One region of the Planococcus sp. TJ-301 genome, then DNA from elsewhere that is predicted to be linked to it. Evidence: riboswitches for the same ligand, from Rfam matches in the RefSeq annotation. Region 1 holds a riboswitch; each other region holds the start of a gene.
The links. Region 1 has a riboswitch for S-adenosylmethionine ahead of AC4EHJ_RS10665 (transporter substrate-binding domain-containing protein). Riboswitches for the same ligand answer to the same signal wherever they lie in the genome.
Positions count from the first base shown of each region.

Region 1 (3,274 bases):
ATAATTGTGCCGGGTAATAGCTGAGCCGATTCGTCAATCCCACACGTTCCAAGATGTCCAGACTCTTCTTTTTTGCTTCGTCTTTCTTCAATTGCTTGACGCTCGTCAAGCCGATCATCACATTATCCAGCACGGTCAAATTTTTAAATAAATTATATTGTTGAAAGACCATACCGGTCGACGTCCTTAACGCGAAAATATCTGCCTTGCTTGCAGATTCAACGTCCACTCTTTTGCCGCCGATTTCCACGATTCCGCTCGTCGGCTGTTCCAGGAAATTGATGCAGCGCAGCAGCGTCGATTTTCCTGATCCGCTTGGACCCAAAATCGATACAATCTCACCTTTAGAGACCTTTAGGTTGATTCCTTTCAGGACGTGTTGGCTGTCATAGTATTTGTGGATGTTTTCTAACTTGATCATGCCGCAATCCCTCTTTCATATCTGCGCGCCCGCTTCTCTATTTTCACTAGCACCCGCTCCACGATAATGCAAAGAATCCAATAGACAATGGATACCGCAATATATACTTCAAAAAATGCCAAGCCGCGCGAACCAAGAATTTTGGCTTGCCCCATAATGTCCACGACGCCGATGATGAACACAAGAGATGTGTCTTTGATCGTACTGATGAACATATTGCCGAGGTTCGGTATGGCTACGGCCAAAGCCTGCGGGAAGATGATTTTCAGCATCATAGCCGTCGGGCTCATGCCGATCGCTTTCGCGGCTTCAAATTGGCCGCGGTCCACCGATTCAATTGCGGAACGGATCGTTTCGGATAAATACGCGCCGAGGTTGATGGAAAATGCCATTAACGCATATACTTCAGGCGCAATGCTATTGACGTCTGCGGATTGCAGCCAACCGTATTCGATCTGCAGAAAGTAAATGATCTTCGGTATTCCATAAAACACGAGATAGATTTGAACCAGCAAAGGCGTTCCCCTGATAAAAGATACGTATATCGATGAAATTACACTTAATACCGGAACCTTATATATTTTAATCAATGCCGTAAAAACGCCGATAAACAAACTTAATACCAATGAGCCGACCGCTATTCCGATCGTAATGGGCAGCCGTGAAACAATCGCAGGAAAACTATCGATTAAAAAATTCAGATCCAGTAAATTCTCCATTTTCTCTTTCCTTCCAGGAACTTTTATTCAGGAATATATTCTCCGCCAGTCCACTTTTTCGATAGTTCTGCTAAGGTGCCGTCCTGTTTAAGCTGTTCCAGAATCGGATCAACCAATGCTTTCAACTCTTCGCCCTGCTCGCCATTTTTCAAGACAATCCCCATATCATCATTGACCAAGGGCTGGCCCACAATTTCGACGCCTAAATCGTTCTTTTCCAACACCGCATTGATCATAATTGGATCATTGACATAGGCATCCACACGCCCATTTTGGACATCCTGCAGAATTTCTGAAGGGTTGCCGCTTTCGCTGTATTTCAAGTCGATAGGGGTTTTCGCCGTTTCGTTGTATTCCTCCAGCAAAAGCGTATACGAATCGCCCGCTAATGCGCCGACCGCCTTGCCTTCCAGATCTTCGACTGTTTGGATATCTTCTCTCCCGGATTTCACGGCAATGACCGTTTCAGCGGCAAAATAAGACTCGTCGGTGAATAAGTATTTTGCCTGGCGTTCAGGCGTCTTCGCTACTTGGTCCGCTATTGCCTGGATTTTATTGGATTCCAAAGCCAGAAACATGCTGTCCCACGGAACGGCGACAAACTCGAATGCGTAGCCATCCAATTGTTCATCAATCGCTTTTACAACGTCGATGTCGTACCCGGTCAATTCGTTGTTATCATCCGCAAAAGCGAACGGTGGATAATCATTCTGCGTCCCTACCAAAATCACTTGGTCGCCCGTTGCGCTTGTTGCTTCCTTTGATGAACACCCGCTTAATGCTCCAGTTACACCTACTAATAAAAACAGCGATACGAATAAATAATGGTTTCTTTTCATGTTCAAGCCCCTTTTCTTTGTCTAAGTGGTGTTATCCGTGCGAAGCACGCGGGAAATCTCCCTGTTTTTTGATACAAAAAAGCCTCTTCCAATAGGAAAGAGGCTCAACCAATTTCTTATCTCTCAGAATGAAAACCATTCTGCAGGAATTAGCACCTCTCATAAAAATGATGGTTGCTGGACGTCACAGGGCCTGTCCCTCAGTCTCTCTTGATAAGTTATTTAATTTTTTTACATATTAACGATAGTATTTGACATTGCTCCTCATGTCAAATGAATTTTTCTTTTATTTTGAATTTACACAAATTATTTTTGTGGAAATCCGGAATTTATGATTGCTGGGCGTACAATGGCTGATTGACAATGATTCAAATCTTCACTACTATTCTAATAATAATTCATATCCATTTATTTTACAGGCCAGCCTGCCTTCTTAAAACGTTTCAAATTCAGCAAGTATGGGAGTGATATAAAAATGACAAACGAATCTCTTTACGATGCCGCCATCATCGGCGCCGGAACCATGGGCATGGCGGCCGGCGCCTTTTTAGCACAGCAAGGCGCAAAAACGCTATTGATCGATGCCTTCGACCCGCCTCACCTTAATGGCAGCCACCACGGGGATACCCGCTTGATCCGGCATGCTTATGGCGAAGGCCGACAATACGTTGCGTTAGTGCTGCGTGCCCAGCAGCTATGGGAGGAATTAGAGCGGCAGACCGGCACCAAGATTTTTGAAAAAACCGGAGTGATTGGCCTTGGCCCGAAGGAATCCCCTTTTCTACAGGAAACTATTGCAGCTGCCAGAAAGTATGACCTATCGTTAGAGGTTCTCAACAGCACTGAAATTATAGAGCGATGGCCCGGCTTTTCAGTGCCGGACCATTTTATCGGCTGCTTTGAAACGGAATCCGGTGTCATTTACAGCGAGAATGCGATTCGGGCGTATAAAGAAATTGCGCTTGCGAACGAAGCACATTTTATGCCCAATACACCTGTTCAGCACATCGATTTACATGATGCGAAAGGCGTTAAAATTTCAACCGGAAATGCGGAATTCCTTGCCAAGAAAGTGATTGTCACTGCCGGGGCATGGGCTGCGAAACTACTGCCCGATTTAAAGCTGCCCATTCAGCCGACACGCAAAGCCGTCGGTTGGTTCGAAGCCCCTCATTCCCTATACGATGCGGCCCATTTCCCTTCCTTTTACGTAGAAGACCATGATAAAAAGTTTTATGGTTTTCCTAGCCTGAATGGCACTGGGCTTAAAATCGGTAGATCGGATGGAGGACAAG
Region 1 is NZ_JBZDOH010000001.1:2,190,272-2,193,545, forward strand. It holds gene AC4EHJ_RS10655 (amino acid ABC transporter ATP-binding protein) at 1-421, opposite strand, end outside; gene AC4EHJ_RS10660 (amino acid ABC transporter permease) at 418-1,140, opposite strand; gene AC4EHJ_RS10665 (transporter substrate-binding domain-containing protein) at 1,164-1,979, opposite strand; SAM riboswitch class I at 2,093-2,199, opposite strand; gene solA (N-methyl-L-tryptophan oxidase) at 2,455-3,274, shown strand, end outside.

Region 2 (3,274 bases), 530 kb from region 1:
CTGCATCCGCCCAGCACATTGAAAGTGATGACTTGGAATTTATCCGTATCTACGGCTTTCCCTGGCCCTGCCAGGCCTGCCCACCAGCCTGGGTTTTCCGCAGTGCCGACAGCCCATTGATCACCTGTCAAGGCATGGCATATAAGGACCACTGGGGCGCCTTGTTTCCCGCAGCGTTCATAGGCAAGTTCGACATTCGCAAGGATTACCCCCGACTCCAGGGCCAAAGATCCGATAGATACGCTAACCATTCCGCATTCCTCCTAAACGTTTTCTAAAACTGCAGCTTGTATGGCCTGCTCAAGGTCTGCAATCAAATCTTCCGGATTCTCAAGGCCGACCGACAAGCGAATCAATTCTTCCGTGACGCCCGATGACTCAAGTTCCTCTTTAGACAATTGCTGATGCGTTGTCGACGCCGGATGGATGATCAACGATTTGGCATCGCCGACGTTGGCGACATGTGACCACAATCCAACGCTATCAATCAATTTACGTCCAGCTTCACGTCCACCTTTAACACCGAAGTTGACGATCGATCCATATCCATCCTTCAAGTATTTCTGCGCCAATCCATGTGATGGATGATTTTCAAATCCGATATAATTGACCCATTCCACTTGTGGATGGTCTCTCAAATATTCCGCTATGGCCTGTGCGTTGCTGTTATGGCGCGGAATCCGCAGATGCAGCGTCTCCAAGCCCTGTAAAAATGCATGCGCGCTCTCCGCACTCAAAGACGGGCCAAAATCACGCAGCAGCTGAACGCGCAATTTCGTTGCAAAGGAAGCACCTTCTGCGTCGATTCCGTAACGTATGCCGTGGTAGCTTTCATCGGGTTCGGTATAGCTTGGGAATTTCGGGTTGTTCCAATTGAATTTCCCGCCATCGACAACTACGCCTCCGATTGTTGTACCATGGCCGCCAATCCATTTTGTTGCGGAGTGGATGACCACATCGGCTCCGAATTCGATCGGGTTGCTGCCATAAGGCGATGCAAACGTATTGTCAATCAATAACGGAATATCATTGTCATGTGCAATGTTGGCCACTTTTTCGACATCGAAGACATTCAGGCTCGGATTGCCGATAATTTCGCCAAACAGTGCTTTTGTTTTATCGGTGATGGCTCCACGGAAATTTTCCGGATCCTTGCCGTCGACGAACTTAACCGTAATACCGTATCTCGGCAATGTATTTGCAAAGAGGCTGTAAGTACCGCCGTACAAGTTGCTGTCCGCGACGATCTCATCGCCCGCTTCTGCTACATTCAGAATGGAGAAAGCGATAGCCGCCATCCCAGATGCCAGCGCCACAGCTGCAGTGCCGCCTTCGAGAAGCGCCACTCGCTGTTCAAATACGTCCACCGTCGGATTCATAATGCGTGAATAGATATTGCCGGCTTCTTTCAAGCCGAATAAATTCTGGGCATGCTCCGTATTCTTAAACACATAAGAAGTCGTTTTATAAATTGGCACCCCTCTTGAGCCTGTTACGGGATCAGGCTGCTGTCCACCATGCAATAAAAGCGTTTCCGGTTTAAAATTTGTCATTTCGTATTCCTCCTAAGGTTTTATGGATGGAAACCAAGGTTGAGGAGGGAACAGAAAAAGCCCTCTTCGATTAAGAAGAGGGCCGTCAAATACGGGTATACCTCCTCTCATCTGCCAGATCCCGTCGTACCGGATCTGTAGGATTTAGCACCTTTCCAAGCTGCGCTTGTTGGTTGCTGGGCATCACAGGGCCTATTCCCTCCGCCTCTCTTGATAAGAGTATTCAGATTTAGTTTTCCATCTTGTTGTGAAGTATAAAAAGAAAGGCCAGCAATGTCAAGAATAAAATTCAAATAATTTCGAAACCTTCCAGCATCGGTTGCGTTAAAATGAAGGGAAGGAGGAGAATACAGATGTTATTTTGGACAATTTCCGCACTCATATCAGGTTATATTATTGGTTCTTTGCATGGCTCGCTCATCCCTCAGCTGTTGACGGGCGTCAACATCAATAAAGAAGGCCTTAAAAACTCCGGAGCGTCGAACGCCGCAATTGTGCTTGGCTGGAAATTCGGCGCACTCGTCGCCGCCTTCGACATTATTAAAGGATTTGCTGCAGTGGCCGGATTTCGGCTGCTGCTCGACGCATCGGCGCTTTCGGATGGAACAGTCTGGACCTTGCTGTTCACCGTTGGCGCGGGCGTCGTTTGTGGCCACAACTTTCCCGTCTATATGAAGTTCAACGGCGGCAAAGGAACAGCACCGCTTATTGGCGTCATGCTGGCACTGGATTGGAAATTTGGAATTGCCGCCCTCCTATTATTGGTTGCCGTTTCACTCGCCACCGACTATCTCATCGCTGGCGTGCTGGTCCTTTACCTCATGCTTTTAGCTATCGCGATTTTTCCAGCTGAAGGATTTTGGCCACCAGCCTTTGCAATTCTGCTGTTTGCAATGGCGATCTGGAAGCATCTTGAAAATATTGCGCGCGTTCGGGAAGGCACCGAAAAAAAGGTTTCTGAAGTGCTGCGCAAAAAATCCGCCGGTTCTGCTTAACATAGGCTGGCAGAAATAAGTCCAAAAAATTTTTTGGAGTTTTAGTTGACTTTTACAACAGTCCCCTTTAAAGTAAGCATTACAAATCGAATACGTACATCACTTTCTTATCCAGAGAAACCGAGGGACAGGCCCTATGACGTTTCGGCAGCGGATTCGCTTCATGCGAAAACTGTGCTAATTCCTGCAAATGCATCCGTGCATTTGGAAGATGAGAACGAGATGGTTTCATGCCGAAGCCCTCTTTTTTTCTTATGGATTAAGAAAAAAAGAGGGCTTTTTATCGTTCACTTTTGGAAAGATTGATCTGTACCGAAGAGATTTGCATAGATACACTCAGCTTGAGGAGGCGCTTTTACATGATTCAATTCGAGGAGGTCACAAAAACCTACCAATCCGGAAAACAGGAAATCCACGCTTTGAATGGCATTGATTTGACGATTGAGACCGGAGAAATATACGGAGTCATCGGCTTCAGCGGCGCTGGGAAAAGTTCACTGATCCGCACAGTCAATCTATTGGAACGCCCGACTACCGGGCGAGTGCTGATTCACGGAAAAGATATCCTGGCCTTGTCAGGCAGTGAAATCCGTAAAACGCGAAAAGACATCGGTATGATTTTCCAGCATTTCAATCTGCTGAATTCCAAAACGGTCTACCATAACGTCGCTATGCCACTGCTGCTGGCCAACACACCGAAGGATAAAATTAAGGAACAAGTCAAAA
Region 2 is NZ_JBZDOH010000001.1:1,656,364-1,659,637, forward strand. It holds gene metX (homoserine O-acetyltransferase MetX) at 1-251, opposite strand, end outside; gene AC4EHJ_RS08150 (O-acetylhomoserine aminocarboxypropyltransferase/cysteine synthase family protein) at 264-1,553, opposite strand; SAM riboswitch class I at 1,658-1,773, opposite strand; gene AC4EHJ_RS08155 (glycerol-3-phosphate acyltransferase) at 1,907-2,548, shown strand; SAM riboswitch class I at 2,653-2,766, shown strand; gene AC4EHJ_RS08160 (methionine ABC transporter ATP-binding protein) at 2,908-3,274, shown strand, end outside.
Region 2: another riboswitch for S-adenosylmethionine. It lies ahead of AC4EHJ_RS08150 (O-acetylhomoserine aminocarboxypropyltransferase/cysteine synthase family protein); the one in region 1 lies ahead of AC4EHJ_RS10665 (transporter substrate-binding domain-containing protein).

Region 3 (3,274 bases), on a different contig from region 1:
TGCTACCCTCATTGCCAAATCAACAACGGTGATTGCTGAATTGGTGACAGCTACCTTCACGGCTCCCAATTCCGGATTCATCTTTGATCGTTCCTCTTCATTCGACTCATCCCACTGCTTCGCTACAGAATATAGAAAATGTCTCGCTCTGACTAGTTCCAATTCGATTTGGCCAATCTTTTGCTTAACATTCGGCAGCTCTATAATCGGACCGTTAAGACTATTCGGCGAGTATTCTTTTGCAAAACTGATGGCATAATCCTGCGCTGCCTGTGCAATGCCGAGGTAGCATGCTGGAATATGAAGCAGCCATCCAGCTGCCTGTTTTTTTCCAGGTTCGAGAATTTCGACTAATGAGTCTTCCTCAAGCTTGACGTTATTCAATATCAAATCATGGCTCCCTGTACCTTTCATGGCTATACTATCCCACGTTTCTTCGATCTCTACCCCTACTTTTGAGCGTGGGATGAGGAAAAATCCAATTTCACCTGTCTCTTCAATCGCAGCTGTTACGTTGAAATAATCCAATACGGGAGCCATTGTCGTAAACGTCTTCCTTCCATCGATAACCCAATGCCGTCCATCCTTTTTAGCTGTTGTAGAAGGTTTTCCTCCCCTTGTCGGACTTCCTGTTTGCTTTTCTGTCGCACAGTTATTGATCAATGTCACATTTTCTCTGATATCGTCAAATAGTTTTTTCAGCATAGACTCTTTCCATCTATTCTTTTCTCCCAGATCTTTAATGATTCCCATGTGCCAGCCGATGGACAATCCTGTGGATCCATCAGCCTTACTGATAACTTCTTGGTAGCGCAGCATCTCATATAATGAGATGCCTGCTCCTCCGTACTCCGCTGGAATCGTCAATAAAGGATAATGGATTGCTTTCAGTTCTTTAAAATTCTCAAATGGAAACCTTCCTTCAAGATCGTTTTCGGCTGCTCTTTCTGAGAATGAGGCAACCGTATGTGTCAGTAACTGCAAACGCTCTTCAAAGGTCTTATCTGCTGTGATATCCATGTACACTTCACCTTTCTTTTTCTAATACGGGTTCTTATTTATTGATCCCATTCCTCTGTTAAGATGAACCCGTCATATTGTTCATTCGACTCGATGTATTCCTTAAATTCCTCTGATTCATATGCTTCCTTCAAATCTCTCGCCCATTCTGTATCCTCGTTTTCTTCCTCAATCGTTACAACAATCCGGTGCTGCTCAGGTGTATCTTCAATCTTGAGGGCATCTGTAATTTTCCGGTCCGGAGCATTGGCAATATAATTGCCATTGACGACCCCAAAGTCAATGTCCTGCAGTGATACTAGAATTTGAGCAGGGTCTAATACTTTAATGTCAATGTCGTAATCGGCTGTTTCAACACCTTTTAGGTTGAAATCAGTCACCCCTGCATCAGACGAGACAGTCACCCATCCCAACTCCTCAAGAATACGCACCGCTCTTTCCTGGTTTACCGGATCATTCGGCACCCCTACGGTTGATCCGTCTTTCACTTCATCCAGGGATTGATGATGTTTAGAATATAATCCTTGAGGGGCACTCGGCACAAAAGCAATACCGGTCATATTCATGTTTAATTCATCATTCATCCCTTCCATATAAGCTGTACTCTGAAAAATACTCGCATCAATTGAACCTTCTTGCATTGCCGGATTCAACTGCATATTCTGAGAGAAGGTTGTCGTATCAACGGTGTACCCTTTCTCCTCTAAGATGGGCAAGATGCCTTCTTTGAATTGCTGCTCATAAGTGCCAACTCCGAAACCGACCCGCACTTCTTTCGTATCCCTTCCGGAAGCTTGATCATTGCCGCAGCCCGCTAATAATAGGGAAGCTGAAAGCCTCAACACACCAATTAAACGCTTTTTCATTTGCTATCTCTCCTTGTTTTTCATTATTTTACTCTGCCCCTGACAAATCTAAACCAGTTGCATATGCGGCAATTTTATAAACTGGAAATGATGTAAAACATTTCGGCGGTTCGATACCTTTTACTCCTCACTCTTCTCAATCCATTGAATAGAAAAAAGCCCCCTCTCCATAATTAAGAAGAGGGGCTCACGGTCCGGCTCTTCTCATCTTTCAAGTGCTGTCTAGGGCACCTGCTGGATTTGGCACAGTTACAAATCGGAATGTTCTCCAATTAGTTCCGCTGCCGAAGCTTCAAAGGGCCAGTCCCTCCACTTCTCTAGATAAGAATTTATGTATACTCGGAAATTTAATACCGAGTAATCTGATGTGATTAATACAATATCAGACGATCCATTTCATTACAACACATTTTCAGAAAATCATTTTAATATTTTATTCAACAGAATAGAAAAACTCCCTCTCACTTAGTGAGAGGGAGTTTTTCCGGAAGGGCTGATGATTTACATCATGCCGCCCATTGACTAGCGACAGATATAGGATGGGATGGCATACTAGAAAACCTATTATATAGAAGGTTTTCTTTTTTCTTATTTACAGAAAACTATACAAAGCTATTTTCAATGTTGCCGGAGTGTTGCCAGAATTAAAAGTAACGTCTTAATCTTGACCAAAATTACTTGTATTGATTGTTGGCAATAAAATTGCATCATGCGAGTCTAAACTACTCACCATCGATATAATACTCCGTACATAAGGATAGAGTATAGCAGTACCATTAACTGATAAGAACTGGTGTATTTGATCAATATCATCAAGATTATTAATTTCAAAATCTCCAATAACTTTGAGTGATATCTTAATATCGTTCTCTGTATTTTTTATACGAACAGTCAACTCAACTTTTCCTTCTTTAAAGTCTTCTGTGACTCCGTAATTTAGAGAAAGACTTAAATCCTTATCTTTTTGGTCTTCAAATTCTTCATCGAAATCCATTTCTTCTTTCGTAAAGACTAATTTCTCAATTGAATACCCTCTAAATGTGATAACTGGTTCCATTTTAATACTCCTTTAAAGAAATCGTTTAGAATTCAAGCCGCTAATGAGACTTCTTTTGATACATTCGTTGTTACTACATCCTTATTAATTATTGTATTCATAACTGCTGAAATTGTATGGTCGGCTGAATTTAAAAAAGTATGGTTAACTTCTACATTCAACTTAACATTTTGACGCAGCTTCTTTTCTTCAGCAATTTCTCCTGTTTGATTCTTAACATTTTTAGTTGAAGAAGGAAATAACATCTGACTATATATGCTATCAAATAAAAGCTCTTCCACTTTTTGCGTTTGATTTTTTTTCACCATAGCAAATTCTCTGTATTCTTGAA
Region 3 is NZ_JBZDOH010000002.1:20,740-24,013, reverse strand. It holds gene AC4EHJ_RS11075 (acyl-CoA dehydrogenase family protein) at 1-1,020, opposite strand, end outside; gene AC4EHJ_RS11070 (MetQ/NlpA family ABC transporter substrate-binding protein) at 1,059-1,886, opposite strand; SAM riboswitch class I at 2,088-2,214, opposite strand; gene AC4EHJ_RS11065 (protein-export chaperone SecB) at 2,545-2,943, opposite strand; gene AC4EHJ_RS11060 (hypothetical protein) at 2,976-3,274, opposite strand, start outside.
Region 3: another riboswitch for S-adenosylmethionine. It lies ahead of AC4EHJ_RS11070 (MetQ/NlpA family ABC transporter substrate-binding protein); the one in region 1 lies ahead of AC4EHJ_RS10665 (transporter substrate-binding domain-containing protein).